2 linked regions of the Pedosphaera parvula Ellin514 genome follow. The protein of the gene in region 1 binds, or shares a complex with, the protein of each later gene. Links are inferred from orthologs where the notes say so. Each region holds a gene or a part of one and is shown on either strand. Other genes may lie near its edges.

Evidence for each region.
Region 2: rny (region 1) and CFLAV_RS02960 share a complex: the UniProt entries of both Bacillus subtilis proteins name them as parts of the possible RNA degradosome complex. The link is inferred for Pedosphaera parvula Ellin514 from one-to-one orthologs.

What each region holds. Positions count from the first base shown.
Region 1 is NZ_ABOX02000017.1:61,675-77,439, forward strand. What follows is about bases 5,308-8,301. They hold rny (ribonuclease Y), read left to right. Parts: upstream 5,308-5,991; coding sequence 5,992-7,611; downstream 7,612-8,301. Other genes in these bases: CFLAV_RS14835 (replication-associated recombination protein A), read left to right, coding at 5,308-5,422; CFLAV_RS14840 (5-formyltetrahydrofolate cyclo-ligase), read left to right, coding at 5,432-6,052; CFLAV_RS14850 (hypothetical protein), read right to left, coding at 8,024-8,301. Also shown: alaS (alanine--tRNA ligase), read right to left, coding at 1-2,564; CFLAV_RS14830 (DUF748 domain-containing protein), read right to left, coding at 2,751-3,527; more of CFLAV_RS14835, read left to right, coding at 4,049-5,307; more of CFLAV_RS14850, read right to left, coding at 8,302-8,776; CFLAV_RS14855 (immunoglobulin domain-containing protein), read right to left, coding at 8,958-12,752; CFLAV_RS14860 (type II secretion system protein), read left to right, coding at 13,785-14,549; CFLAV_RS14865 (hypothetical protein), read left to right, coding at 14,685-15,765. UniProt on the Bacillus subtilis protein: Endoribonuclease that initiates mRNA decay. Initiates the decay of all SAM-dependent riboswitches, such as yitJ riboswitch. Involved in processing of the gapA operon mRNA, it cleaves between cggR and gapA.
Region 2 is NZ_ABOX02000003.1:122,842-138,596, reverse strand. Bases 6,662-9,645 are described here. They hold CFLAV_RS02960 (6-phosphofructokinase), read right to left. Parts: upstream 8,799-9,645; coding sequence 7,524-8,798; downstream 6,662-7,523. Other genes in these bases: CFLAV_RS02955 (alpha/beta hydrolase), read left to right, coding at 9,037-9,645; CFLAV_RS36810 (glycoside hydrolase family 9 protein), read right to left, coding at 6,662-7,261. Also shown: CFLAV_RS02995 (sulfatase-like hydrolase/transferase), read left to right, coding at 1-749; CFLAV_RS02990 (winged helix DNA-binding domain-containing protein), read left to right, coding at 885-1,973; CFLAV_RS02985 (signal peptidase II), read left to right, coding at 2,198-2,713; CFLAV_RS02980 (BON domain-containing protein), read right to left, coding at 2,767-3,090; CFLAV_RS02975 (hypothetical protein), read right to left, coding at 3,280-3,807; CFLAV_RS36815 (glycoside hydrolase family 9 protein), read right to left, coding at 3,877-5,451; more of CFLAV_RS36810, read right to left, coding at 5,405-6,661; more of CFLAV_RS02955, read left to right, coding at 9,646-10,137; CFLAV_RS02950 (hypothetical protein), read left to right, coding at 10,218-11,051; CFLAV_RS02945 (amidohydrolase family protein), read right to left, coding at 11,062-11,973; CFLAV_RS36355 (PVC-type heme-binding CxxCH protein), read left to right, coding at 12,157-13,221; CFLAV_RS37350 (DUF7133 domain-containing protein), read left to right, coding at 13,154-15,166; CFLAV_RS02935 (Gfo/Idh/MocA family protein), read left to right, coding at 15,294-15,755. UniProt on the Bacillus subtilis protein: Catalyzes the phosphorylation of D-fructose 6-phosphate to fructose 1,6-bisphosphate by ATP, the first committing step of glycolysis.

The sequences.
Region 1 (15,765 bases):
GGCGAAACTGACGCCACCAGCGCGACCGCTCCATTGGCAGCCCCACCGAGCACAACAACTCCCTTGAATTGCCCCTTTAAGGCGTCTGCTATCGATTGCAACGTGTCGCCATCTGCCGAACCCAGGTTCTCAATGATGGCCGGAATTCCATTCAACGTCGCCGCTTTCCCAATCAAGCTCTTCGCGGTGTTCGCGGCTTCCTTTTGGTTTACGGCCTTGAGCTGTCTCTCCAGCTCTTTCTGTTGGGCCAGCAAGGCATCGATTTTCTTTTCCAATTCACCTATCGGCGCATTCACTTTGCCAGCAATACTCTTGATAAGTTGAATTTCATCGGTTGCCTTGCCATATGCTTCCAACCCGGCCACCGCTTCGATACGACGCACTCCAGCCGCCACGGCAGACTCACCAATAATGCGGAACAACCCAATCTCTCCGGTTCCCTGGGTATGAGTTCCACCGCAGAGTTCCATGGAGTAACCGTTCAACTCCCCGGCTTTCCCGCCAATCTGCACGACGCGCACGCGGTCGCCATACTTATCACCGAAAAATTGCATCACGTCTTTGCGCCCCTTCACATCGGCATGAAGAACCTCCGTCCACGACACGCCTGCATTTTCCAAAATGCGTTCGTTCACCAGCTTTTCCACATCCGCCACCTGCTGTGGTGTCAATGGCTGTGAATTAAAATCAAACGTCAGCTTATCCGGCCCCACGAATGAACCCTTTTGCGACGCCTCTCTGCTCACGACTTCATGAATTGCCCAGTGCAAAATATGCGTCACCGTGTGATGCCGCTGAATCGCATTGCGCCGCTCCCGATCCACCGTCAACTCCACTTCACTTCCCGTCTGCGGCGCATCACCGTCCGCAAGGAAATGTAGCCAGGTGTTCCCACTCTTTTGGGTATTCTCCACCCGCCACAATTTGCCGCCTTGGCTCAATTCACCCGTATCTCCCACTTGGCCACCCATTTCCGCATAGGCCGACGACGTGTCCAGCACTACAGCGGTCTTATCCTTCAATCCCACGACTTCAAGCACCTTCGTTTTGGCCTGAAGTTGATCAAAGCCGATAAACTTGGTCGGCACGGTCGTTTCGATTTGCGAAAGCGAAATCACTTCTTTCTTCTGCGCGGCCTGAGAACGCTTCTTTTGCTCGTCCATGAGCAAATTGAACCCAGCAACGTCCACGGCCAGTCCGCGTTCGCGGGCCATCAACTCAGTGAGATCGAGCGGAAAGCCGTATGTGTCATAAAGCTTGAATGCAAAAGGTCCCTGTAGTTGATGACCGGGCTTAACGTGAGCAATTTCCTGGTTGAACAACTCGATACCTCGATCCAACGTTTTGTTAAAAGCTTCTTCCTCCGAGCGAATCACATCCTTGACATGCTGCTTGCGTTCGCGAATTTCGGGAAACACCTGACCCATCGTTTCAGCCAGCACATCCACCAGCTTGTAGAAAAACGGTTCATGGAACCCGAGTGTGCGTCCGTACTTAACTGCGCGACGCAGGATGCGGCGCAGCACATAGTTCCGGTCCGTATTCCCGGGCTGAATCCCATCAGCAATCGAAAAACTCAACGTCCTGATATGATCCGCAATCACGCGGAACGCCACGTCAACCTTCTCCTGCTCTGTATCTCCTGTGCTGCCCGATTTCGGCAATGTCGAGCCATAACGCTTACCGCTCAATTTCTCGATTGCATCAAAAATTGGACGAAAAATATCCGTTTCGTAGTTTGAAATCTTGGCATTGGCAAAATCCTTGAAACCGTGTGACCCCTGCATGATTGAAGTCACACGCTCAAATCCCATGCCAGTATCAACATGCTTTGCAGGCAATGGTGAAAAAGTCCCACCCGGATTCGCATTGAATTGGATGAACACCAGATTCCAAATCTCAATGCACTCCGCCGTTCCCTTGTTGACGAGCGCGCCCTTGGTATCCCCTTGCGGCGTCAGATCCACATGCAACTCCGAGCACGGACCGCACGGACCCGTATCGCCCATCATCCAGAAATTGTCCTTCTTATTGCCGTTGACGATATGCACCTTCGGATCGAGCCCGGCGGCGGAAAATTTCGCGGCCCACAAATCGTAAGCTTCCTGGTCAAAATCACTGGGGTCGCCCAGCGATTTGTCCGGGCTGTAAACCGTCGCGTACAAGCGTTCCTTCGGAAACCGCCAGACTTCCGTCACTAGTTCCCACGCCCAATCAATCGCTTCCTTCTTGAAGTAATCGCCGAAAGACCAGTTCCCCAACATCTCGAAAAAAGTATGGTGATAGGTATCCAGTCCGACATCTTCCAAGTCGTTATGCTTGCCGCCAGCGCGAATGCATTTCTGCGTGTCCGCCGCGCGCGTATCCAGCGATGGAACCGCTCCCGCCCATTTGCTCACGTCCGCCTTTTTCTGCCCCAAAAAGATCGGCACGAACTGGTTCATCCCTGCGTTGGTGAACAATAGGTTCGGCGAATCCGGCATCAAGCTGGACGACGGCACAATGGTATGCTGTTTCGATTTAAAAAAATCGAGGAACGACTGGCGTATCTGGCTACTGGTCATAAAATCTTAAAGGCAGCCTCGCTGCTCAAATCATCAATGTAACTTAGCCGTAAAAAGGCACAAATGCCCGCTTTCGACAGGCGGAGAGGATAGAAAATCACCTCATTTAAAGCTAGTGGAAGTTTAAAGCCCCCAAACCGAAACCGGCAGGGGGCTGAATTTGCTGAAATCTCGTTGAAAACAAGGCTATTGCTTCTTCTTGAACAAATCGGTGACCCCTTTAGCTGCCTTATTCAAGTCATCAACACTTCCCTTACCCAGATTCTTGCCAATGTCTTTAAGTTGCTTGCCGCCATCCGCGATGGCTTTGGTCCCAGCTTCCACCGCCCCTGCCAGAATCGGCTTCAATATTTGCCGAGATAATTCCGCAGCCGAAACCCCACCTTCCCCGGTGCCAACGTTTTGCAAATGGATGTCAGGAATCGGTACGGTCATCCCCAAAGTCTGGCCCAAAGCAGTGATATTGAGGTGCACCTTTGCACCGTTCACAACAATGTCCTTCACTATGAATTTCTTTTCCTTCTTACCCGCAGTCGGTTCGTTCTTCACCTTCTCCTTCGTTTCGCTGGTCGAATTAAGATTTTCCAGGATCTTGCTCAAATTATTCCCGGTTAAGGTTCCCTCCATGGTGATTTCAGGAGCCTGAATATTGATTTGCTCCACCATGATGGTATCTGACAACACAGAGCCCACCTTAACAGCCACTTTGACGTCACCCACCTGGATGGCGGAAGCAGTTTTATAACCTTCCGGATTGCCCACGAACAATTTGCTCAACTGCCCGCTCCCTCCAAATGGAGAGATGTTCGCGGAACCCAGCTTCACATCGACTTTTGTGATCTGAGGCCCCACCGTTTCCACTCCCTTTTTCACAATGGAATTCAGTGAAAAGAAAACTGCCACCAGCGCCACCACGAGCAGGATGCCCAGTCCGAGAACAATTCGAATCAATGTTTTTTTCATATTAAAGTGTCATTCGGTGCCACTGCGGAAAAAATGCCTTTCCGCCAGACAATACCTCGGCCATGGTTGGGTTCGGAGCCATGCAGGTCAAGCGCATTCAATGGCCGTGTTGTAAAGAAAAATCTTGGCAATTAGGGTGATGACCCGCTGAATTTTTTGAAATATTTCCTTGAGAAAAACACACAATTCGCTAATACTTTTTGCAGTTGAATGCGCATAAAAAGTTGAGTGCGCCACGCTCTTTGTAAACAAGTTTGAGCACCAGATTTTACCCTGCCATGTTCGTGCTCCTAGCAAAAATCCTTGAACCGTAATTAGAAAAACACGGAGCCTCTATTTCGGTTGTCGGCCGACAGGCCTTGACTGGAAGTCGTAAGTGATCGATCGGGCTCCACCTGTTCCTTAAAAAGTTCAAAGGGACTGTTATACACGGCATTACGGTGGGGTACTCTTTAAAACTCATCCACACGGATGAGTTTTTTGTTTTGGGCGAGTCCTCCCAAACCTGATATATTAATCCCATGTCGCGGGACGACCTGTTTGCCACCCCCAAAGAACCTGAGGCCAGTGCTTTAGAGAACACTGAACCCCAACCGGTTCGGCATATGCCGTTGGCAGCACGCATGCGCCCCCGCAATCTTTCTGAATACATCGGTCAATCACACATCCTTGGCCCGGGCCAACTGCTCCGCCGGGCCATCGAAGCCGATCGCATCCAATCGCTCATTTTCTACGGTCCACCCGGCACAGGCAAAACCTCGCTCGCTCAAATCATCGCTCTCCAAACCAGCAGCAAATTTGAGCGCCTTAGCGGCGTCGAATCCAACGTGGCCGATATGCGCCGCGTCCTGTCCGCTGCATCCAATCGGCTCGAAAATACCGGCCAACCGACCATCTTGTTCGTCGACGAAATCCATCGCTTCAATAAATCGCAGCAGGATGTCCTCCTGCCTGACGTGGAAAGCGGCGTCATTCGTCTGATCGGTGCCACTACTCACAATCCATTTTTCTTCGTCAACTCCCCGTTGGTCTCACGATCGCAAATATTTGAATTACGCCCTCTCACCGAAGAGGAACTCTACCAGTTGCTTCAACGCTCCCTTCAAGATCCCGAGCGCGGTCTGGGCTACATGAAAATCCATGTGGATGAAGCCGCCTTGCGCCACCTCGCCAAACTTTCTGATGGCGACGCTCGCAAAGCCTTGAATTCTCTCGAAATCGCCGCACTCACCACCTCTCCCGAAGCCAACGGCATCATCCATATCGATCTCGCCGTTGCCGAACAAAGCATCCAACGCAAAGCCGTGGTGTATGACGGGGATGGCGATGCCCATTACGACACCATCTCTGCCTTCATCAAATCCATGCGCGGCAGCGATGCCGATGCCACGCTTTACTGGCTCGCCAAAATGATTCACGCCGGTGAAGATCCCCGCTTCATCTCGCGACGCATCGTCATCTGTGCTGCTGAAGATGTCGGCCTGGCTGATCCCATGGCACTCGTCCTCGCCAATGCGGCGCACCAAGCCGCCGAATTCATCGGCTGGCCCGAGGCGCGCATTCCCATCGCCGAAGCTGCGATCTACATTGCCACTGCCATTAAAAGCAACACGAGCATTACCGCCATCGATGCAGCATTGGCCGATGTCCGTTCCGGTCGCACTCTGCCCGTCCCCGAGCATCTGCGCGATGCCCATTATGCTGGTGCAGAACGTCTCGGCCACGGCAAAGGCTACGAATACGCCCACGATCACCCCGACCACTTTGCTTCTCAGGATTATCTCGGAGCCGACAAACACTACTACGAGCCCACCGATCAAGGTGTGGAGAAGAAGATCAAGGAGCGGGTTGAGAAATGGCGCGCCTTGCTGGCCCAGTCCAGAAAACCTAAATGACAATTCGTCATGGATAACAGCCCTTCCCCCAACCATATCCATAAGCACGAGAAAGCCACACTGCGAGCGAAAGTCCGGACCGAAGTGAAAAAGCTTTCTCAGGCAGAACGACAGTCCTTGTCCCTCCAACTCTGCTCCTTATTGGAACAACAGGAAATTTGGAAACAGGCTCAGTCCATATTGTTCTATGCACCTCTACCAGATGAACCTGACATTTGGAAACTGGTGGAGGATTCAATTGCTACCGGAAAAACCGTCCTATTGCCTCGCTTCCATCCTGAACAAAATCAGTATGTTGCATGCCATATAAAGAATATTCCCCGGGATCTCTCCACCGGTCAGTATGGAGTCCGTGAACCAAACGAATTTTGTTCCACAATTTCTTTAAACCATCTGGACTTGATACTCGTACCTGGGGTAGCATTCGACTTTGCTGGACACCGGCTTGGTCGGGGGAAGGGGTTTTATGACCAACTGCTGGAAGTTCTGCACGGTACGACTTGTGGAGTGGCATTTGATCAGCAAATTTTGGATAAGGTCCCTGTCGAACCGCATGACATTCGTTTGAGTTGCATCTTGACGCCGACGCGCTGGCAATCAGCAACACCGCCGCGCCCGGTCTTGAAATGATCCTGGTGGGAAATATTTATGCAGAAGGCGCCTGCCTTGTCGTTGGCGCAGTGCTTTGCTATCTTCTTTTGTGGTTGCGAGACCGCAATGCAAGAAAGCTCCAAGCTCTTCAACTCCAAACCCTTCTGGAGAACGCCCGCCGCGATGCTGAAGCCTTCGTTCGCGATGCGCGCCTCGCTGCCAACGAAGAAGCGCTCAAAATCCGCGAACAAACAGAACAATCCTTTACCGCACGCAGGCAGGAACGCGCCGAACTCGAACGCCGCCTCAGCGAACGCGAAACATTGATCAATACCCAACTGGAAGGCGTGGTCCAGGCTGAGAGAAGTTTACGTGAACAAAAGGATGTGCTGAAGCGAAAGGCTGACTTGCTGGATTCACAGCAACAGGAACTGGAGGGGCTCATCAAACTTCGCCGCGAACAACTCGAGAATCTTTCCCGACTTTCCGAAGACGAAGCTCGCACCCAATTTCTTAAGGAAGTTGAAATGGAGGCGATGCGCGATGCCAGTAATCTGACACGGCACATTGTCGAGGATGCGAAATCCAAGGCTGAGGAAAAAGCCCGGCAGATAATTAGTGTGGCCATTCAGCGTTACGCAGGGGATCACACATTCGAAACCAGCACCGCCACCATTGCCCTCCAGGGAGAGGAAATGAAAGGCCGCATCATTGGTCGTGATGGCCGCAATATCCGCGCTTTCGAAGCTGCGACTGGCATCACGGTTTTAATCGATGATACCCCGAACGCAGTCGTGCTCTCCGGTTTCGACCCGGTTCGGCGCGAAATTGCGCGTGAAGCCATGAATCGCCTGATTCTTGATGGACGAATCCATCCCACTCGCATCGAGGAAATAGTTGCCAAGGTCACCCAGGAAATGGATGAAACCATTGTGCGACTTGGTGATGAAGCAGTCGCCAAGACTGGCCTCTCACCGATGCATCCAGAAATCATCAAACTTCTCGGTCGCCTCCATTTCCGCCACAGTTACTCCCAAAACATCTTGAACCACTCAATCGAAGTTGCCCATCTAATGGGCCTGATGGCTTCAGAATTGGGAATCGATGTTTCCCTCGCCAAACGCACTGGGCTGCTACATGACATTGGCAAAGCCGTAAACCACGAGATTGAAGGTCCTCACGCTGTTGTAGGCGCTGATATCATCAAAAGGCACGGGGAATCTGATGCCGTTGTAAACGGCGTCGCCTCCCATCATAATGATATTCCTCCCATCGGCCCATTGGGCATTCTGGTCAGCGCTGCTGACGCCATCAGCGCATCACGCCCTGGCGCCCGCTCGGAGAACATGGCTACTTATTTGAAGCGCGTGGATGATCTTGAAAAGATCGCTTTGTCCTTCCCCGGAGTGGAAAAATGCTTTGCCGTTCAGGCGGGACGTGAACTTCGTATCATGGTCCAACCTGAGCAGGTTTCAGACGACCAGGCATTTGCCCTCGCCCGGAATATCGCCTCCAAAATCGAAAATGATCTGCAATATCCGGGGCAAATTAAGATCACGGTCATTCGGGAAACACGCTGCGTGGAAGTCGCCAAGTAGTCTCACCTGTCCCCCTCACGGCGCCCTTGGCCTTTTTCCCATTTTAAGATCGTCGTCTCCCCTCAGAATTTCAGCCGAACGTTCATTGATAAGTACGTTAAAAACTCCAAAATCTTTTTACCGTCAAAAACCTCTTCGTTGTCTCAAAAAAAAAAGCCATTGGCGATTACCAATGGCTTTTCAAATCTATCACCGCAGGAACTACAAAATGCTAGTGTGGCTGTGTCATCGTTCCAGGAAGCATCCCGTTCTGCCATCCTTCTGGAGAATTCCATGGCCGTGGCGATTCATTGCTCGCCTCTGCATCGCTGGTCTTACAACCACTGCAGCAGCCAAGCCCAACAGTAAGAGATAACAGCAGGGCCCAAGTCCGACACTTTTTCAAACTGGAAACAAGCTTCATGGGCAAAGATCAGTAAAGAACCTGATCGCCTTCCATCAAGTCAACGACCTTCCAACCCGGCATCACATTGGCGATACTGCGGTTGGCCTGAACGCTCTTGATCTTAACCTTGGCGACCAACTTTCCGTTACGATTTACCAACATTTGTCCATCCTCAAGCACACCCTGTTTGTCACCAATATCAAGCACTACAAACTCATACTTTGGATCAACCGCCAGGACTCTGCCTTTTAAACCGTCGGGCAGCTTAACCAGAAATTCTGGATCAAGGAGCGTATTCAGCTTGTTTTGAAGTTTGACGTTATTGGCGATCAAAATCTTCTTCTCAGCCTCGATCGCGTCACGCTGTTCCTTCAGCGAGGTAATAGATGCCAGCGTCGCCTTGATATGGTCGATGGGAACGCCCAAGGCTTTCCACGCGGCTAAATCGTTTTGGGCCGAATCACGCTCCGAGGTGGTCTTCTTTAAACTATCGGAAAGCGCGGTGGCCTTCTTGGTCGCTTCAGCAGCCTCAGCGCTGGCTTTACCGAGCTCATCCTTAGTCGAAGCCAACTCGGTCTTGGTCTGATCCAAAGTGGTTTGAGTATCCTTGGCGAGCTTTTGAGCTTTTTGCTTCTCAGCTCTCTCCATATCGCGATCCTTGGCGTTCTTGTCCCGGTCAGAGATCGTCGTGTTAATCTTGTCTTTTACCTGAACAAAATTCAGAACCCCAGCCGCGAGCCCGGCTATGATGGCGATAATTAAGGCAATTCGAATCAACATGGCTTTTGCAAAAAACTGATTTTCACATAGCCTAATCACACTAACTCACCGTGTCAACGCCCTTTGAAGCAAGTTTTTTAAACAGCAACTCCTCACCTGAAAGCCCGGCCATAATAAACATAAACAAAAAGCCAGCCTGGTTGCATCCAGACTGGCTGTGAGCTTCAAATTAACCCGCGATCTATTTAATCAGGCGGTAATATTTGCTTCCACCCGACGCGGTATTTGTGACGGTGTATTGACCATTTGCAATCGCCCCCGTCCCTTCCGGACTCCAGATGCTGGGACTGGCCAGGACCGGTGCCGACTGCAAAGCATAGCCGGTGAAATTCGTGGGCCAACTCACAAGCGCATGAACTCCGTCAAATGTCACGCTCAGTGACGGTGGTGTGGGAGCAACCAGATTGAATGCCACAATACCATTGTTCCCATCCACAGCGTATACCCGGTTGCCGGCGAAAACGACTTGCGCAATCAGATTGACATTCGGCTTCGAATTGGCCGGGAAATTATAAGTTGCAAGCAACAACGGTGCGCCCAGGTCAGAGATATCATACAGCGCAAGGCTGTCAGGAGAATTGGTATTGCCGGCAAAGTTAACACCAGCCAGCAACTTTCTCGAAACATCCAAGGCCACAGACCCAAGCGACGACGCGAAGTTGTTGAAGTTGCTCAGCACCGTGCTCGTCCCGCCAGGCAGGTTGTAACTTACCAATTGCAGGGCCGTTCCCGCTCGCTTCTGCCATATATTAGTCCCTGTCGCGAATTGCAGACTACGACCAATCGGAGTGCTGGGACCTGTTTCCCCGAAGTAAGCATTCGTGAATGAAGCCAATGAAGCATCCACCGGTGTCAACACCGCTGCCAGGCTTCCCTGGTTGGCATCAATCACGATCTGGGTGTTCGTGCCAGCGCCACGGACGTCCATCGCGTCACCCCAACGGAAACCAGTGGTCTGATTGGCAGGCTCACCGGAGTAGACCAAGGCTGGCTGGGTGCTGCTATTGGCATCTGCCCAACGATAAAGCTTATAAACTGCTGCGTTTGTTCCGCTGGTATCCATGTTTGCCGCATAAATGGAACCATCCTGGCTCACCCCGACGGAAAGCAAGACAATGCTTCCACCAGTAATGCCAGTGGTATCAAGTGTGTATAGGTCCGCTCCTGTTGCGGCATCCAATACATGAACGGCTTGCCCCGAAGAAGCTCCCGTACGGGTTACTACATAAACCTGATTTGACAGGGCGCTATACGCAATGCTCCGGTAAAACGGAGTCGACCCACTACTGCTGCCATCCAATGGAAGATAAGGACGGCTCGCGGGTGCCAGGTTCCATGCCTGTGACAAGGAATAATTCCCCTGACTCAATGCGACCGTTACCACAGCCACCGAACTTGTCGAGGAACCATAAGCATTCGCTGCAATCACGCGGTAGTTACCGCCATCGGTGAGTTGGGCATTGGTGATGGCATAGGTCAGATTCGTAGCCCCTGGGATGTCCGAGCCATTTCTCTGCCACTTGACCGTTGCTTGTTGATCGAGCGTAACCGTCATGCTCCCCCCACCACCCAGGATCACTCGCAGGTTTTGTGGTTGCGCGAAAAAGTTCGGTGCTGTCGGCGGCCCCAAAGCCACCTTGAACGCCATGATGCCGTTCTGTGCATCAATGGTGAAGAGCATATCGCCAGCAAAGAAGGTCTGGGAGATAAAATTGCCATTCGCATTATGCGGATACACCGGAAAAATGTATGAGGCCAGGAACAATGGACTGTTCAAGTCGGAAATCTCATACAGGTCAAGGGAATCGTTCGTCGCTGCGACAGGATAATTCACCCCGGCCAACAACTTCCGCGTCAAATTCAACCCGACACCAGCGAGAGTGTTGGTGAAATTGGAATTCGTGCTCAAGGTGGTGGTAGCTGCTGGTGCCTGGGTCAAATCGAAACTGGATTGCACCAGCCCAAAGCCTTTACGTTTCTGGTAAAAAGTACTGCCAGGTCCGAATTCGAGGCTGCGACCAATGGGGGTTCCCACAGTCGGCTGCAGGAAATATTGCGCCGTCCAGTTCGTCATCGTGCTATCGGTCGGAGTCAGGACAGCCACGTATCGTTGTGCAGCATCGTTATTATCCAAAATAATTTGGGTATTGATTCCACTGCCACGCACGCTCATAACGTCACCCCAGCGGAAGGTGCTGCTCTGAGAGGCTGGATCACCCATAAAAATTTGCACTGGCACGGTGTTGCTATCGCCGTTCGCCCAGCGATACAGTCGGAACACCTTGGCCGGGTCTGCTGGACTTCCGCCATAAGCGTTTGGAGTTTCATTACAGGCATAAATGGCCCCGTCATCCGCCACGCCGATCGCATCCAACCCCAAGCCCGATGAACTCCCTTGTGGCGCCACATAGAGCTGAATTCCGTTCGTGTTCAATGTGTATAGCACGGCCCCATTCGTGGCGTTAATTGCATACACCAGATAATTTGAGGTGGTGGGGCTGGAGCGACTGACAACATATAACTGATTTGAGAGCGCATTGTATGCGATGCTGCGCTGGTTCGGCACATTGCCAGTCCCACTATAATCAATATACGGTTGAGCTCCTGCTGCTGCGCTCCATTGTAGGTTCAAATGATACAGGTCGGTCGGATTCACCACCACCAACTGTGATGCAACCGTCTGCGTCCCTGCCGCGTTGCTGACAACACAGCTGTAAGTTCCAGAATAACTCACCTGCAAATTTGAAATGACCAACGAGCCATTGGTGGCCGAAGCGATATTCACTCCGTTTGAAGTCCATTGATAATTCACCGCTGGGAACGCCGACACGGACAGTGTGATTGTCCGCCCAATTGTCATTCTATTCGTGGCGGCTGGTTGCGACAGGATTGTTGGAGCCACAGTTGGTACGGCATCAACGCTGTAGGCAATCAACCCGTTGTTAATCACGTAGGAGTAAAGCTTGCCGCCACCAAAGTCCAGATACCCGGGAGGAGCCGAGGCATTGGCATTGTTGGGGGTATAATCCTTAATATCGAGAAGCACAGGACCGCGGTTCGTATTTGAGATATCATAAAGGCGAACATGTTCAGGACCGGTAGTCCCGCTGATTACGTCAATGGCAGCCAAAAGTTTGTGGACATTATCCACTGCAATCGGGCCGAGATTGTCGGTGTTTCCGAGTGCCGTGGAATCATAGGTTTTAATGGTAGTCGCACTCAAAGCTCCCAAATTGAAACTCATCCAGCGAAGTGGAGCCCCAACCTTTTTAGCATAAAAGCTATCCCCAGGCCCAAAGGCAATGCCATCGTTAAAATTCGCGGTTGTCGCGTCCGTGCCGAGAACATTGGATGCGAAATTCGTGCCATCAGCTGTTGTGAATACCACCACGTTGGTTCCCGAAGTTGAATTCACCAGCGAACCAATAATAATTTGTGTATTGGCCCCTGCTCCACGAATGTCCATGCTGGTTCCATATCGCTGAGCCGGGGTGAGAAAGTTTGAAAAGCAAACCGATGGTGCGTTGGTGGTAAGGACGGAATCCCAGCGATAAATGATGAAAGGAGTAGTGCCGCTGTTGTTGACTTGGTTGCACACATAGACGGCTCCGTCATCCGCCACCAGGCTCCCCGCATCGGCATAGGCTCCGCCGACAATGCCGTTGGTGTTCAAATTGGTCACTATGGTTCCGTTGATGCCATCCAAAATGTAAATATTACCAAGCACATTGCTCGAGCCACCCGCCCCGGAATGTGTATCCACGAAAACGAGATACCCAGTTACTGGGTCATAGGCCATCCCACGCTGGTTATTGCCGATATCAATCCAAGGCACATCCAACGGCTGTATACTCCCATCGAAACGCACTCCAAAGGAGGTAAGTGGATTTAGACCAGGATTTGTTTGGGCATTAGCTCCAAATACGAGAGCCATCAGGGAAATGATGGCGAGGGCGATGCAGGTTCTTGTTTTCATAGGTTAAACTCTTCTAATATGACCGGGACACTTATTTTCATTGTCAATTTCAAATCACTCTCTTCCTCGAACACCTGCAAAACACCTCGTCCGCTCCGCGTTGGTCCGGTGTTTCCGTGCAGGCCTGTCATTTATCCCACTTGATTATGGCAGCTTAGGATGCTGTTAGTTCCGGTCCTCTGGGAAGGTTGAAAATTCAACTCCGCCGATCATTGGATTACGAAAATAAATGCAACTGGTGGGATAAAAAAGACTCTGCTCATTCACCTTATGGCAAACAAAAAATGATTTAATCAAGCAAACTCCTGAATGCCACTTCATAAAATCTTATTAGGTGAATAATAAATTTGAGCATGAGAACCTCGTTTTTTTCTGTCAATAAAATTAAGAAATTTTTCAGTGCTTTTGACGCCTATTATGTGCAGGTTGCGCATGATTTACCCATCTAATTCACCATGATTAGTTACTCACTGACTGGTCGCTTTAACATTCCCTCTACCTCCGTCTTTTGATAAAAAGATTGCGCAGAAAGGCTCAAGAATCGCGACATGAAGATATTTAACCTGATCCGCCAAAAACAAAGAGCTCAACGCTTCCGGCGACGCTGAGCCGTTCAATAAGCCCGGTAATTTATTTCTTTTTCAACCGATTAATGAGGAAGCCGCCCATGCCTAAACCGCCGATCGCCGGAGTCGAAGGTTCAGGAACCGGCTGGGGGGAGTTACATCCGTCCAATTCGTGCCGATTCGTAACTGCTGATAAAGGCGTTAGCCGTTGGAGTCCCGGCAGAATTATTGAAGCCAGCCCAAAACCCAGTTGGCATTCAAGCCAGCCAAAGCTTTTGCAGAAACTGCAGCAATAATTTTCAGCGCGACAAACACGCTCGCCAAGTTAATCAAGATGCTAACATTACTTAATGTTTTCGGCCCTTTTTTCTGTGTTCCACACGAAATACCAATTGACGAAATAAAATCACGGTACTAGTTTTGTTCGATAGTTTCAAAACTCCAAATCAGAATCGGCACAGAGAATATGAGAATTCGTATCTTCCCCTCGAAAGCCTTCACCTTGATTGAACTGTTGGTGGTCATTGCCATCATCGCCATCCTGGCTGGGCTGCTCCTCCCGGCACTCGCGAAAGCCAAGGAAAAGGCCAATCGCACCGCCTGTCTGAGCAACTGCAAGCAAATGGGCTTGGGGAGCATGCTCTATGCTGAAGATGATTCTGATGGAAGACTGACAGGATCTTTGAAAACAGGAGCACAAGCCATCCATGATGATGACGATCTTAATTGGCTCTATGGCCTTAACGGTGGTCCAGGTATCAAATCCGTGAAGGTCTTCGTCAACCCGAGCACTAGGAACAACGTGGATCCAAATGATACTTACGATTTTCTATACAACGGGGGCATCATCAAAAAACTCCGACAATTGGATGATAAAGCTGCTGGACGGATGACAAACTATGGTCATAGCTATGAAGTATTTGGATCTTTCTACGATCCCAGCTACACGCGAAAGACCACAAAAAGCATTCAAGCCTATCGCCATGTCAACCTCCCGCTTCGCGACACGGTCGTTGGTCCCAGTGATATCTGGCTCATCTTCGATGCGATGGAACCTCACAATCCGGACTGGCCCTGGCAAAACTATCCCAACCCTTATTGGGGTCACGGCATGGAAGGCGGTCATGTGATTTTCTGTGATGGTCATGCGGAATGGATCACTCGCCCGAAATGGAATTATCGCTACGAGCTTTCCGAGGACCACGGAACACAGTTGACTCCTTACAATTGATTTTGAGCAGTTCGCGGGCATATTTTATGGTTTCATTCGCAGCCAAGCCCCCTATCGTGCACGAGCCAAAACTTGAAGAGTATTCCGACTTAACTTTTTCGGATACTTGATGACACATCATTACTATTCATTGAGATGGACACTTCTTGGCTGATCGCCACCCTCTTGATTATTACTTTCCTGCCCGTCCGACTAGATGCCCAGGCAGGAAACAAAGTCACCATCAATTCCGACAATGTTCTGGTGATCAATGGCAAAAAGGTTTTTCCCATTGGCTTCACGCTCGCACCTTCTCCCGATAGCAAGGCGCCGAATGGAAAAAATGGCATTGAGGAACTGGCCGATGCAGGTGGCACTTTCTTCCGCACCGGAGCCAATGGTCATCCATGGGATGAGCAGACCTTCGTAACCGAGCAAAAATGGGAGGATGCGGCCGCTCGTTACGGCATGTATTGCTGGCTCTATTTGCATGACCTCGCCAGCATCAAAGGTCACGATACCAAACATGAAGCGATGCTTCGCCGCGTCGTCACTCAATTCAAAGACCATCCTGGGCTGGGTATTTGGAAAGGCACGGACGAGCCTGAGTGGGGTAAAGCTAAAATCGAACCTTTGGTAAAAGCACGCGAAATAATTCGTGAACTCGATCCCAACCATCCTCTTGCCATCATTCAGGCACCGCGAGGAACAGTCCAGACCCTCCGCCCCTACAACACCGCCTCGGATATCACTGGAGCCGATATTTACCCCATTGGTTATCCGCCGGGCACTCACTCGCTCCTCACGAACAAGGAAATCAACATGGTTGGCGATTATACCAGGACGATGATGGAAGTTGCCGACGGCAAAATGCCTGTTTGGATGGTGCTTCAAATCGCCTGGAGCGGAGTTGTGAGACCGGGCAAAACCTTGCGCTTCCCCACCTTCCCAGAGGAGCGATTCATGACTTACGAAGCCATTATCAATGGGGCCCGTGGTATTCTCTATTTCGGCGGAAACATTGAAACGGCGATGCCACCAGAGGATGCCAAACTTGGGTGGAACTGGACCTTCTGGAAAAATGTTTTACGCCCCGTGGTTGAGGAAGTAGGAAATAAAAGTCTGCTCGCCCCTGCTCTGGTTGCCTCGGAATCGAAACTCCCCATTAAAATAAAAGATCCGAAGGATATGGAATTCTGCGTGCGTGAAGTCGGATCTGATATTTACATCCTGGCCT
Region 2 (15,755 bases), on another replicon or contig:
ATTTTCTAAAGCGTCATCCGAACCAACCGTGTTACGTGAACCTCTGGCCGGATGATGTGCATACCCCCTGGGTGCCAAAGGGAAGCGATCCGGCGGAATCCAAGGACGGCGGCGAGCGTGAGACTAAATTCCTGGCCGTGATGGCGGAATATGATCGGCAGGTGGGACGTCTGCTGGACGGTTTGAAGGAAATGGGCCTGGAGGAAAATACCATTCTTGTCTTCAGCAGCGACAACGGGCCGTTGCCGACCTTCAACGGTAAACGAACAACGGGTTTGCGTGGCAGCAAAATCAGTCTCTATGAAGGCGGCATTCGCCTGCCATTGATCATTCGCTGGCCAGGCCACGTCCCCGCCGGACAGGTGGATGAAAAATCATTGATCAATGCCGTCGATTTATTTCCCAGCTTTTGTGGAATCGCCCAAGCGAGTCTGCCAAAGGATGTGAAGTTCGATGGCGAGGACTTGAGTAAAATCTTCCTTGGAAAATCCGCAATACACAAGCAGCCGATGCTCTGGGAATATGGTCGCAACAGTTCCTTTGGCTATCCCAAAGGCAGAAACCGTAGTCCAAATGTTGCGGTTCGCGATGGAAATTGGAAATTACTCGTCAATGCGGATGGCACCCAGGCAGAACTTTACGATTTGAAGGCAGATGCGAAGGAAGAAAACAATGTCGCGGAACAGAATCCCGAAGTGACGCGTCGACTTTCAGCACTCGTCCTCGACTGGCGGCATTCTTTGCCGTGAACCGGGCCGTTGCGAGTCGTTGATAACCGCCAAATCTTTCTGTCCATCTCAATCGGTGGCAAGAAATTCACTCGTTCCCTGCGGAGATGCCATTTATCGTATCCCAGCCCGCCACGCGGGGCGGCCTGAGAAACAATGAATACTTTGGATATTGCCCACCACCGGCTTTATAACCAACAGATCGCTACACAACGATTCGCGCAGCCAGCACAGGTGGTCGCCTGGCTTGGAGCGGTTCAAGCCCAGGATTTCGCCGGTGCGAAATGGTCCATTGGCCTCCGTCTGCCCGAAACGACAGACAAGGGAATTGAGCGAGCCATTATTGATCGGACAATTGTTCGCACCTGGCCGATGCGCGGCACGTTGCACTTTTTAGCGGCTGAAGATGTCCGTTGGATGCTGAAGTTGCTGACAACCCGCACCATTGCCGGCAGTGCGCGACGACAGCAAGAGCTCGAACTGGACGGGAAGGTTTTTGCGCGCTGCGAAAAACTATTTATCCAGGCATTGCAGGGCGGTCGACAACTTTCTCGCGATGCGATTTATGCGTTGCTCGAAAAAAACCATATCTCGACTGGAGGCCAGCGCGGTTATCATATCTTGTGGCGCTTGGCTCAGGAGGGACTTATTTGTTTTGGCGCACCGGAAGGCAAACAGCAGACTTTTGCGCTGCTCGATGAATGGGTTCCAAAAAGTAAGAGTTTGGAACGTGAGGTTGCCCTGGCAGAACTGGCTCAACGCTATTTCTCCAGCCATGGGCCGGCATCGCTGCACGATTTCGTCGGATGGTCCGGATTAAGAATTGCCGATGCCAAAGCCGGTCTGGATGCGGTCGCCTCACGACTCGTACAGATGAAAATCAACGATACAGTTTACTGGATGCCTCAGGAGCTAAATGTTGTGAACCGCACCTTATCAACCCTGTTTCTTCTGCCCGGTTTTGATGAATTTATGTTGGGCTACAAGGATCGCACCGCGGCACTGGAGTTGCAACATGCTGATAAAATCTGCCCGGGATCGAATGGTATGTTTAGTCCGACACTCGTGTGGGATGGTCGGGTGGTCGGAACTTGGAAGCGCACTTTCAAAAAGGGGACAGCAGTCCTTCAGCCGACTCCCTTTGATTCAATGACTAAAACTCAAACGCGCGCGCTTGCACCTGCTGCCGAACGCTATGCCAGGTATCTGGGCGCGCCTGTAATTCTCTCCTGCGAGGAGGCGTAACCATTTTTGTGCCTTAAGTTTGATATGGGAAAAGTTCGAAGGCCTCAACCTGGTTGCTCTACCTCCAGTCAGCGAATCGATTATTCCCAATTTCCTTCAACACCAAACTCGAATCCAAAGGTCTTTTTGTTTGAATGGATGAGCTAAATAGGCAATGGTAACAAACCATTTCAAACGATGCCGTTATTACGTTCCAATATGAAAATGCAGGTTGCCCTAAACTTATGACCGCATCGGTTAAACTCCGTCTGCTCATATTATTCATAGTTCTCGGCTGCACGATTGGCTGCGATCAGACCTCGAAACAGATCGCACGCACGAAACTTGGCCGGCTGGGATACGTCACGCTGCCCGGCGGATTGGGCGAGCTGCGGATCGCCGAGAATTCGGGATCTTTCCTGAGTCTCGGCTCTTCGTTACCAGAGCCTCTGCGTGTCGGATTGCTCACCTTCGGGGTGGGGGTGGGACTGCTTGTCTTATTTGGTTACCTGGCCCGTAGTCCCAGGCTGAGTCGCCTCTCCTTCTTTGCGCTCGCACTGGTCTGGGCTGGTGGGACGAGCAACTTCATTGATCGCGCCACCCGTCACGGGCGCGTCACGGACTTCGTTTTCCTCCAGGCCGGCCCACTTCACACCGGGGTGTTTAATGCCGCTGATGTCCTGATCATGATCGGTGTCGCGGTGCTGGCTTGGGATCTCTGGCAGCAAGGCAAAAAGAATCCAAAGCAAAATCCGAAATAACTGGTACGGCAAGCGCATAGTCTCGCCGTACCAGTGCGCCCCGCTGTTGCAAATTACTTAACGGTGATGTTGTTCTTCACCTCGCGAACGCCTTCAACGCCTTTGGCAATATCGCCAGCCCGGCTCTTCTGGGCTCCGGTATCGGTGAAGCCGCTCAGTTGAACCACTCCTTTGAAGGTCGTGACGTTCACATTCTCATACTTATAGGTGGCATCGTGGGACAACGCGCTTTTGACCCGGGTGGTGGTCGCCCGGTCATCGATGTGCTCACCGGTGCTTTGGTTGTAGCGATCGCCCGCGCAGCCGGTAACGCCAGCGGTGAATGCGAGTGCGCCTGCACACATCATCAGCCCCATGATCTTCTTTGTATTGTACATATGGTTTTCCTTCGATTATTTCTGATTCTTTGCGACTGCCGCTGCTCCAGATAATCTTGAGCGTTGAAGCGGTCGTGCTGTTGTCCAGAGATTTGCAAACAAGACCACTGATTCCTATGGGGTATTTCGAGGGGGACATCTTTGGAATTGAAGTGAGACGACTCCGCATTGCCTTAAAGAGTGGCTTGCTTATCGGGGTAAAGATTTCATGCCCTCCGATGCGGTGGCTAAAGATTTTTCATAATTCTTCAGATTGACGAATCGCTCCCGGACGGCTTCAGGCGGAGGCAGATTGCCGCACTGTTCCTGGATGGCAGAATAAATTTCGTCCATGACTCTACGAACCCTATCGACTTCGGCGTTTGCAGGCGTTTTATCGATCCAGATTTTTGACAACTCGAGTATGGTAGGAGCTTTCCATTGAGGCTTGAGCGTAACCATGCCGCGGGTGCCATTATTTTCCAAATAAAGAAAACTTTCATAGGGAAGCTGGCGGCTGAGACGATGATAAACCGTCCAGGTCGGATCCGGTGTAACGTTTGCCGGAAGGATCTGGGTGACGCCGGGGACATGCAGCACCGCGTTTGAAATGCATTCAAAACTGGGGGCTTTGGAAAGAGTCGTCGTCGCCCGCACCACGGCGCTGGTGGAATGGCAACCCGACAGCAGGCCGGAAAACAAAATTGCCGACAATAGAAAGCTCAGGTGGGTTTTCATATTTGTGAGCGTGTTCTTCACCTTGGGATATGGCAGAAAACTGTCGGCCAGTGGCAACCGTGCCTGGCATCATGGTGGAACGGCCACGAGCAGGTTGCGTGCTCGATAGAATCGTTTCGGGTTCGCGGGTGAGGCTGTGTCAGTATAATCGATTTGGCCGCCGACGGAGTTCGTATAGATTGGAGTCCAGTTGGTTAATTGAGTCGAGGCTTCGAGCACGAACGCGCCGCTGGTGCCGTTGTCGATGTGCAGGCGAAAGGAGCCATTGGGGGCGAAGCCGATGACCTTCAAAATGGGAGGGGGATAGTTGGTGATCTGAATGTTGCGCACGACGAGATCGCGAATCCAACCATCGAAATTACCGGCTCTCAAGGTATCAAATCCCGAGCCATTCCAGTTCGTCAGATCTGAGCTGATATTCTGGAATATTTTGTTTGTATCGACCGTCACACTATACCCAGTCCCATCAAGCGTAATGTTCACCAGATGCCAGTTCCGCAACGTAAGGCTGTTAGTGAGGACGGTGCCATCCAGAATCAAATTGCTGCCACCCCAAATGTCCGGTTGCGGCTTCCAGGTATCCTGTGAAAGATTGAGTTGCGCGTTCCAGGATGCCGTCAGGACCAGCATGTTGGCAACACCGAGGCCAAGCACGTTGAAGCTGTTGATATACAGTTTTGCCTCGACGCTGATTGCCGCTGTGTTGGTGGGATTGTAAACGAGAAGATTGTCCAAATCCACGGTGACATCGTCACCTATGCCGCCGACATGCAGGCCTATGGGATCGAGGGCAGCGTTTCCTTCGACTTGCAGATCGGTTTGTTGTTGCATGGCATCGCTGAAGTTGGTGGCCAATCGATAGGCAGCAACGGTGTTTGAATCTGTGACGACAGGCGGCAAGGAGTTCACGGGCAGAGCGAATACGTTGGTGGCCGCCACAATTCTTCGCCCATCCGGGAGTTGTGCCTCAACTTCAATCCAGTTGTCCCCGATGTTCCCCGGTGTAAAGCTGAACTGCGGGCCGAGGTAAGGTTCCTGAAGCAATCCCTCCCAGACAATGCGCGCCTTGTTCAGAGACATGGTTGGTGCCAAAACATTGGCGGTAATGGAATTAGTTGCCGATGTCTGTGCCGGAATTCCGGTGATTATTCCCACCGCGGAATTCCACGCCTGCGTTTTGTAACTGGTCATCGCCATCAGCCAGGAGGTGGTTGCGACCATTTTGCCTGACTGCCTGGAAACGACGAATTCGGTCATCACATTGAAAGCATCGCTCCATCGATCATACATGGGGTAGGGAGCGGTATTTGCAGAATCGGGTGGAAATATTAACGCCCCCAGTTCGGTTGTATAGGTGTCCACATAGTATGCTCCCTGTTGAATATTGCCCAAAGGAATGCCGGACGGAGGAAGTGTGCGTCGATCGTTTTGTGCGTATTGATGCACGATTTCGCGTTGGCGTTTCCAACCTGTGCCGGTGAGAAAGGAAACATTCAATGGGTTGCAGCCCATTTCATAATTGAAATTTTGGAAGATGATATCAAGGTAGCTCGACTGGGGAGCAATCAGATAGGCCACAGCAACATCAAAGGCCTGTTCACCGGAGAAATACCAACCGGGCGGTGAGTATCGGCTTGTTCTCATCGGAAAAGCTGGAGCCATAAGCCATGTGCTGCGAATACAACACGGCATTGCTGGCGGCGAACTTTATTTCCGCCTCACATTTGGCGAGATAATTCGAATTCAGTTGCGCCGGTTGCAGGCGACCGGTGCGGGCCGCAAATGCATAGGTGCGATACGCGCAGCCATAGCCTTCAAACATGCTCCACCAACCCCATCGCCGGAGATTGGGATCGTTCGGATTGGGTGTGTTGGTTCGCAAATCGTTGTCATAAACCGGATCACCCGTGGCCGCGTACAAGGCTGCTGCCGCCCAGGCCAGTTCGTCATTGTGCATGAACTCATCCCCGTACTGCGTAATCATCTGATAAGAACCATCGCGTCCGTAGGTGGCAATGGCCGTTTGCAGAAAATTCCAGCCGGCCAGGGCCTGGGCCAGATAGTTGGAGGCCGCGTCAGGGTAGGCAGCTTTGAAAGTGGGCGAGGAACCAATTTCAGCCAGGGCCGCCACGGCCGCTGCCGTACCAGAAGTGTTCTTTGGCAGCACCAGTTGCAGATCGCCATGATCCGGCAGCACGTCGTTCTCATATTCACGAGTACGCGGATAGACGATGAAATAAAATCCACCGTCCGCATCCTGCAACTTTGCCAGGAAATCCGCCTCCCACTTCGCTTCCTGCAACAGGTCGCTGATGCCATCGCCACTTTCGGGAATACCGAGGTTATCCAGGTCCTTCACGCCTGGGAATGCGTCCACTGCGAAAACCAGATAGTGTATCAGCGCCGCGACATTGATCGTGTATTTGCTGTAATCACCAGCGTCGTGATGCCCCCCGCTGGCATCGATGTAACCCTGGTTGATGAAAGGGTAGAGACTGGCGTCGATGTTGGTCATGCGCGGGGCGGTGTGCAGGGGATTGTTGAGCGCCCCCATCGATTCGTTATTCAGCACATCATTGACAAAGCCGGCCTCCGGCGAATCCATTGTTGGAATCTCCACCGGATTGATGTGGCAGTCTGCATGGATGAAGCGAGTATAAGGGAAGGAATTATCGGTGCCACAGCGCTGGTGATAAATGCCAAGTTGATAAGTGCGGGCAAAATTCGCGGCAACGCTCTCATCAATGAAGAACGGAAAGGATGCTCCCAATCCAGGTACCACGAGTTTGTATTCACCGGGCGTGACGAAGCTGCCAAAGTCGGCCTGAAGCACTCGCTGATAAGGTGTTGGAGTATAGGTGTAGCCCGTATCCAGTCGTGAAGTAAGATTCCCGCTAAAGACGACGCTTCCACTTTGGGCATCCACCAATTGGAAGGTTGAAAAGCCGGAAAGATTCATTTCGCCCATGCTGCCGAGGTAAAAGCCGACCATCGCCTTTTTGGGCATGGTGGGCAAATATCCGATTTGGTTGACGTGAATGACCGGGCTGTAGCGCAGAGCATCTGCCTGGACAGTGAAAATGGTGTTGGTATCCCATAGCGCAGCGGATGGATTAAAAACCTGGACCGCTGCACCGGTCGGCACGGGGTTGCTCAGCCGGAGGTAGAGTTGGTTGCCGATACGCAGATCTCGTTGTTTCAGTGGTGCATAAAGCACACGACGTTTAAAACCAACTGCCTGAACCGGAACACTCTGACCGTTGACCTTGACGCCAAACTCCGAAGTGGCGGGCAAAGTCAGATGGCCCGCTGCATTAACAAAGTTCCATTGTGTTACCGTTGCCGGGTCGGGTGCCTTGGTGGTGATGAGAGTCAACTCCAACAAGGTGGAGGAAAGAACTCGCAACTGGTGATCCCCGATTGAGGGCATTCGCAACGGCAACGAGTCGTCCATGGGCAGGTTGGCCCCAACTCCGGTCGAGCCAAGCAAAACAAGCAGTAACGGGAGCAATCGAAACAGAAACCGGAAAGAACCTCCATTAGCCATCTTTCACGAGAACAATGGCAGAGTTTTTTAAGAAGTCAAACTGATGGATTATGTAAGAAATGATTCTTACGTGTCGACAACTACTAAGCGACATCCTGCGAGAAAAGCAAAATCCCTCTCTTCACAAAAAGAGAGGGATTTAGAAACTGATTAAGCGCAGGGCGCCGACTTACTTCACGTGAGGAGGAAGCTGCTTATCAATGCGCACTTTTTCCAGAACTGCGAATTTGGGCAAGCCACCTTCGGTCGGCACTTTCACTTCGCCTTCAATCAAAGGGCGGGCATATTCGATAAACTTTTGGTTGGGCAGGAAGCCATCTTCAGTCACCCAATCGCGTGGGAGGAAATGTTCAACATTGGCGATATCGCCAAGGGGCTGCAGACCAGTGGTCCACTTGTACGGACTGGTTTGGGTGCGGACAATTTTGACCATTAAACCGCTCTGGCCTGAGACGGCGGCCTTCACTGCAGCTTCGCCGCAAGCGACTGCTTCCTGGGAATCAGTCAAGCTGGCATAATGTTCCGCGGCACGCTGGGCGTAACCGAGTTTAACCGTGCGGGTTTTGAGGTTGATCTTGCCCTGGATGATCTCGGCAAGGCGCTCAGCCGCGCCGGAAAGTACCGGATGACCAAACGCATCGAGGCGGGATTTATCAGCGCCGATTTCTTCACCGGCAGCGTTCTTCAGACCTTCGCCGACCACCACGATGCAGTATTTATGAGAGGCAACAGTTTCTTTCACCTTGGCGAGAAATACCGCTTCGTTCAGCGGAATCTCGGGCATCAAAATAATATGGGGAGCGTCCGATTCCAAGCGTTTGGCCAGCACAGTGCCCGCAGCAATCCAACCAGCGGCGCGGCCCATGACTTCAATCAAACAGCAGGAGCCGTCATCGGTGGCCATGCTGCTGACATCAAAGGCCACTTCCATGACGGTGGCGGCATTATACTTAATGACGGAACCATAACCGGGACAATGATCGGTGTGCGGCAAATCGTTGTCGATGGTTTTGGGCACGCCAATCACGCGCATTTCATGACCGCGCTTGATGGCTTCTTCGTGAATCTTATGCGCCGTGTCCTGGGAATCGTTACCACCGGCATAAAAGAAAAAGCGGATGTTATGCGCCTTGAAGACTTCGAACAGGCGATCCATGTCCTTGGAGGCTTGTTCGGGCTTCTTTTTAAAATCGATTTTGTAGCGGCAGGTACCAAGACCGGCGGCAGGTGTATATTTCAGCCCTTCGATGGTTTTGGCTTTTTCTTCGTTAATGTCGATCAGTTCCTCGTTCAAGATGCCGAGAATGCCGTTGAGACCACCATAGATCTCTTCAATGCACTCATGTTTGCCGGCTTCTTGAATGACACCCGCGACACTGGCGTTGATTACCGCAGTGGGACCACCAGACTGTGCGACCAATAGATTTCCAACAAGTTCTGCCATAAGCTGCTATTCTTAGCATAGGTGAGGTTGTTTGTCTGAAAAACTCACCTAAATGTTTAAAAATTGACGCGAAACCTTGCCTACCACACGCGTATCTGTAAAGCCGAAACCGTATGACCCAGTCTAAAAAACCCTTTTTTCCTCCGACTTAGGACCTTCTGTTGTGGCAAACTGCAGGCTTGCAAACCATTTAAGGAGCGGCATTGACGATTTTTGAGCAGGGGACAATCATCAAGGGATGCTTCGACCACTGCTGAAAGTTCTTCCTGTGCTATTTCTTGTGGCCTGTCAGGAATGGGCACAGGCGGAAAGTGTGGGTGACTCAAGCGATCACAGGGCGCATGCTGTGGCAGCGTTGGAGAGAACCAATCTGCTGGCATACCGCAACAGCAAAGGAGTTGTGGCGCCGGTTAAATCGAAATCGGACTGGAACAAACGGCGCGCTGACATTTTGCGTGCGATGCAGGAGGTGATGGGGCCATTGCCGGGAAAAGAGAAGTCTTGTGCGCTGAACGTGAAGGTCGAAGAGGAGGTGGATTGCGGAAGTTACGTGCGTCAATTGATCAGCTATGCCTCCGAACCCAATTCAAGAGTTCCAGCCTATCTCTGCATTCCCAAGGAAGCGTTGAAAGGCAAAAAGAAATTTCCCGCCGTGCTTTGCCTGCATCCAACCGAGATGCAACTCGGTCATAAGGTCGTGGTCGGCTTTGGAAAAGAGCATAGAGCGTATGCGGCGGAGTTGGCTGAACGAGGCTTTGTGACGCTCTCGCCCGCTTATCCGCTCATGGCCAATTCTCAACCGGACCTCAAATCGCTTGGTTATCAAAGCGGCACGATGAAAGCAATCTGGGATAATAAGCGCGGCATGGACTTGCTGGACTCTTTGCCTTACGTGCGAAAGGGAAGGTATGGAGCGATTGGCCATTCGCTGGGCGGGCACAATTCGATTTACACGGCGGTGTTCGATGAACGGATCAAAGTGATTGTGTCCAGCAGCGGATTTGATTCCTACCAGGACTACATGAACGGAAATATCAAGGGCTGGACCAGTGAACGATACATGCCAAAGTTGCTTGATTATAAGTTGAACGCAATCCCCTTTGATTTTTACGAACTCATCGGAGCGTTGGCTCCGCGGGTTTGCTTTATCAATGCACCGCTGGGCGACAGTAATTTCAAATGGCAAAGTGTGGACAGAATCGTGAATGAAGCGGGACAAATATATAAAATCTACGGGGTGCCGCAAAATCTGCTGGTGAGGCATCCCAATTGCGCGCATGATTTTCCTGATGTGGAGCGGTTCGAGTCATACCATGTTTTGGAGTCAGCATTGAGATGATTGATTTAGGGAAGTTCAGAAGGTCGCTGCAGAAGCGAAGGGAATTTGTTCGCCGGATCAGAGCAGTCGATTCTGTTGTTTTGGCACCTCCAGGTTACAGTGGAGGAGTCAAATCGTTGTACACGGTCTGTGGATGGCTGGGCAGTCTCGGGAAAAGCACCATCCAGCCATTTGATGGCTCTCACCTTGTTCACTGGTTCGCGCACCGTTGCGAGATCAACCAGAATAATTATAAGCCTGACCTGGTAGTCTATCCGGCGATCCACCCGATCAACATGGGGGAAGAGGTTTTCCATCTCTGCTGCGCTTTCGGGAAGTATAAGCGTATCGAGTCACATGCTGATTTGGTCGTATGCAAGTCTCCCGACACGCTGGTATGGCTAAAAGAGCAGAATCCGAAACTGCGCTGCGTAATCGTCAAGCCAAGCATCCAACGCTCGCTTTTCGAATATGATGGCAGGCCAAAAAAGGAGCAGATTTGTTATATGACCAGGTCGCACAAGTTCCCGGAAACTGCCAGCCAGTTGCGCGAACGTTACGGAAACAAGGTGGTGGAGATAGTGAATCAACCTGAAGCAGTCGTCGCGGAGATGCTGAAAGATGCCAAGGTTTTTGTCTGGCGTGGCAATGATAAGGAAGGATCGCCTCGTCCACCAAAGGAAGCCCTGGTTGCGGGTTGTGTTGTCGTGGGACTTAATGATGATCTCAACAGCCGATTCTACACCGACTTCGGATTAAAGTGTTCGACCGTTGAAGAATTGGTGGGCAAGGCCGGCGAGGCCTTGAGAATGCCCATGCCTGGCGTGCGGGAGCGAGCGGTGGTGCGCGACAGTGCGGAGGAAAAAAAGGACTGGGTGCGCCTTATCCGCTCCTTGAAGGTGAAAAGGAGCGTGCAACGACGGGCACAAGGATAAGCTGCTGGTATCAGAGTTTAAACACCCGTTTGGCGTTTTCGTACAGCAGTTTTCGTTCAATCGCTTTACTCGGTGCAAGCTGGCGGACGGTGGCAATCGTGCGCGCGCCCTGACAGCCGGGGCCGCGGCCAATGGCGTCGTTGCAGTCGCTGCCGTAAAGCAACTTGTTCTGATGGCGGTCAAAAAACCCCTGCGTGAATTCCTTGTCGCGATTCAAGGCATTCAAACCCGACCCGGCCGAGAGATCGCCATACATGTTGGGGTATTCGGTAAGGAGACGATCGGTAAGGCCGCCGGGCGTCACCTTGCCCATGGGATACATCGTTTTTTGATCCGAATTCTTGTCGATGTTGCTCCACCAGGTCTGGGCATGGCCGATAAAATTGACCTTGGGATATTTTTCGAGAATTTTATGAAAATTCTCTATTCCTAGATTGTAGACATTGTGCTGGAAATGCAGCAGTACCGGCACTTTGTATTCCTGGGCGATCTCGGCAATTTCCTCGATAGCCGGGGAATCGCAATTCACATGAAACTTTTGTTCCGCAATGCCGAGAGCTCCTTTTTTAAGCCATTTCTCGATTTCTGAGCGGGCTCCCGGCAGACCGGCCACCTCGTTGGCGCAATAGACATATTCGCCGGGATGGTCCTGGCAAAAGTTGTAAACGGCGGAGTTCCCCGTGCAATTGGCTTCCAGACCATAGAGCGAACCTGCTGGCAGGAGAATGGTCTGCGTCACCCCCATGGCCTTTTGATGGGCCAGCAACTGTTCATCGGTGCGAAAGCTGTAATTCGTGTGCTGGTGGATATCGATGATCGGCTCAGGCTTTTCTGGCAGGGCGTCTGCTCCATGCGCGGCGGCAGCGAAGAGCATCAGGGAGGTGGAGGCCAAAAACTCGCGGCGAGTGCAGGAATGCTTCATGAAATCGGTTTGTTAGATTGACTGGCGGTGATTCTGGAGTGAATGCCATGGGAATTCAAACCAGAAAATTGTTTTGTCACAGTGAAGATAGATTGAACTGGATGCGTCTGTATTCATTTGCCGAGATAACCAGAAATCACTTGCACTTGTCGTTCGGGCTGTCTGAATAGACGATTATCTAATATGAGAATGTATCCCGCGCTGGTGGGGTTGGTGACCACCTCACTCTTAATGGTTCCAGCCCTGAAGGCTGCCGAACCTACGATCACCGCCAAAGACCTGCCGCGCATGCCGGCGGTTGAGCCGAAGGATGCCTTGAAGACCTTTCAGGTTAAACCCGGTTTTCATGTGGAACTGGCAGCGTCAGAGCCGCTGGTGGTGAGTCCGGTGGCAATGTCCTTCGACGAAAAAGGGCGGTTGTTCGTTGTGGAAATGATCGATTATTCCGAGCGCCGGGATGAGACGCCGCATCTGGGACGAATCCGCATGCTGGAAGATACAAATGGGGATGGCGTTTTTGATAAGAGCACCATATATGCGGAAAATCTGGCGTGGCCCACGGCAGTGATTTGCTATGATGGCGGGATTTTTGTAGGTGCCACGCCGGATATTATTTACCTGAAGGATACCAATGGCGATGGCAAGGCGGATGTGCGCGAAGTGGTTTTTACCGGTTTTGCCGAAGGGGTGAAACGCATCAATGTGCAGGCGATGTTGAACAGCTTCAACTGGGGCTTGGATAACAAAATCCATGGCGCCACCAGCGGTAACGGTGGTTGGATCAAATCACTTAGACATCCTGAAGCCAAGCCGCTTGATTTGCATGGACGCGACTTCGTCATCGATCCGCGCACGATGACTATGACTTCGGAATCGGGCGGGGGACAGCATGGGTTGAGCTTTGACGATTGGGGACATCGTTTCGCCTGCAACAACAGCGACCACATCCGCTTGTTCATGTATGATGACAAATACGCGGCTCGCAATCCGTATTATGCAATGCCAGCGCCGCTGGCGAGCATCGCGGTGGATGGCCCGGCAGCGGAGGTGTTTCGTATTAGCCCGGAGGAACCGTGGCGCGTGATTCGTACCCCACTGGCGTGTGGCCGGTCTGGTCAGTGGGCCAGTGGAGGGCGGCGGCCGTTCGGCTGGTTATTTTACCGGGGCTACAGGCACGACGATTTATCGAGGCAATGCGTTTCCGAAGGAATACTTGGACAATGCTTTCGTGGGGGATGCGGGTGGTAATCTCGTTCATCGCAAGGTGCTCTTGCCAGACGATGTCGGTTTGAAAGCCCAGCGCGGTCCGGGTGAGGAGAATGTGGAGTTCATGGCTTCGAAGGACACGTGGTTTCGTCCGGTGCAGTTTGCGAATGCTCCCGATGGCACGTTGTATGTTATCGATATGTATCGCGAGACGATTGAGCATCCCTGGTCCCTCCCGTCGAGCATCAAGCAATTTCTCGATTTGAATAGCGGCAATGATCGCGGACGCATTTATCGGGTGGTGCCGGATGGTTACAAGCAGCCCGCATTGCCCCATCTCGACAAGACTTCAACGAAGGAACTGGTGGCGACATTGGAAAGTCCCAATGGCTGGTATCGTGATACGGCCTCGCGTTTGTTGAATGAGAGACAGGATAAGTCGGCGGTGCCGGACTTGGTGAAGTTGTTGAAGAACTCCAAATCTGCTCTCGGACGATTACAAGCTCTCTGCACATTGGATGGGTTGAACTCACTGAAGGAGGAGCAAGTCTTGATTGGCTTGAATGACACCGAAGCACATGTGCGTGAGCACGCCATCAAGTTGTCGGAAAAATTCGTCAAGAAGTCGATGGCATCAAAGAAACTGTGGAGCAGGCTTCAGAATCTGGCATCTGATCCTTCGATCAACGTTCGCTATCAACTCGCTTTCACTCTCGGAGAATTGAAAAACGAAGGCCGAATTCAGGTTTTGAGTGTGATCGTAAAACAGGATGCTCAAAGCTCATGGGTTCAGGCAGCGGTGCTGAGTTCACTCACTGAGGGAGCGAGTGAAATGTTCGGCACAGTGGCCAGGGATGAAGCTTTCACTAAGAATAAGTCGGGTCAGGAATTTCTCCTGCAATTGGTTTCCCTCGTCGGGGCGAAGAATAACCAGCAGGAAGTGGCGCAGGTGTTGGCGTTCATCAGCAAATCGCATGACGATGCGCTCACGTTTTCCCTCGTGCGCTCGCTGGGAGATGGTTTGCAGAAGTCTGGTGGTTCTTTGGTGAAGAGTGATACTCAAGGAGCTTTGAAAGGCATCTTTGCGCAAGCTTCCAAGGTGGCGGCAGACAGCAAGGCTGACGAAGCGACACGTGCACAGGCGATCCAGTTGCTCGCCTTTACTGAGTACAAGGTATCGGGTGCCACGCTGGTATCATTGCTTGATAAAAGCCAGCCGCAAATGATTCAGATGGCAGCCGTGACGACTCTGGCCAGGTTCAATGATGCTGAAGTTGCCAACGAACTGATCAAGCAATGGCCCAAGTCTGCCCCTCGCGTGAAGAGCGAGATCATGTCGGTGTTGCTGGGACGGCCGGAACGAGCGACGGCGCTGTTGAACACGATTGCGGGCGGGACGATGCAGCCCACTGATCTTACGACCGCTCAAATCAAGTTCCTGCGCAATCATCATGATGCGGAAGTGCATAAGCTCGCTGCCAAAGTGTTTGCGAACTTCAAGGAAAAGAAGCGGCAGGATGTGATTGATGCTTATCAGAGCGCCTTGAACCTCAACGGCGAGGCGGCGAAAGGGAAGGAGATATATCTTCAGCGCTGTTCTTCCTGCCATCGCTTGGGCGGCAATGGTTATCAACTGGGGCCAGACCTGGTGACCGTGAAAAATACCGGCAAAGAAAAGATGCTGGTAAATATTCTCGATCCCAACCGTGAGATTGCCCCGGCGTATATTGCCTTCCAGATTGAAACCAAGGACGATGAGAGCCTGGTGGGCATAATCGCGAGCGAAACGACGTCAAGTATTACGGTAAGACAGGCATTCGGAAAAGAGGACAATCTGATGCGCTCGAAGATCAAGAGCATGCAGAGTCAGGGACAATCCCTCATGCCGGAAGGTTTGGAGCAAGGATTGACACCACAGGATTTTGCCAACCTGTTGGAATATATTTCCACCGCGGATGCGGGTCCGGCTGCCGAAGCGAAAAAGTAAGTTTTCGGCAAAGGACGGTCCGGTTTGGAATGCTTGAGAGTGGTTGATCGGCTTGGTCAACCGCCTGAATTGTGATAATTTTATTTAGGAACTGCTGCGGCACATTCCGTTTGGCAGTTCGGATATTATGGGAGACAAGATTCGTTGGGGAATTCTCGGGACTGGAGCCATCGCCAAAAAGTTTGCGGCAGGATTACACACACTGCCGGATGCGGAGTTGGTCGCGATCGGCTCCCGCACGCAGGCGAGGGCGGATGCTTTTGCGGTGGAATCCAATGTCCCCTATCGCCACGCAAGCTATGAAAGCCTGGTGAGCGATTCCAAGGTGGATGCGGTTTATGTGGCTACTCCCCATTCGCTGCACGCTGAAAACATTTTGCTGGCATTGGAGGCGGGAAAGCCAGTCCTGTGTGAGAAGCCGTTTACGATTAACGCGGTTCAAGCAGAGCAAGTGATTCACTTTGCCCGGGAGAAAAAGATTCTATTGATGGAAGCGATGTGGACGCGTTTTTTGCCGTTGATGGTGCGGTTGCGGGAATTGCTGGCCGAAGGAGTTATCGGTGAGGTGGAGGTGTTGACGGCGGACTTT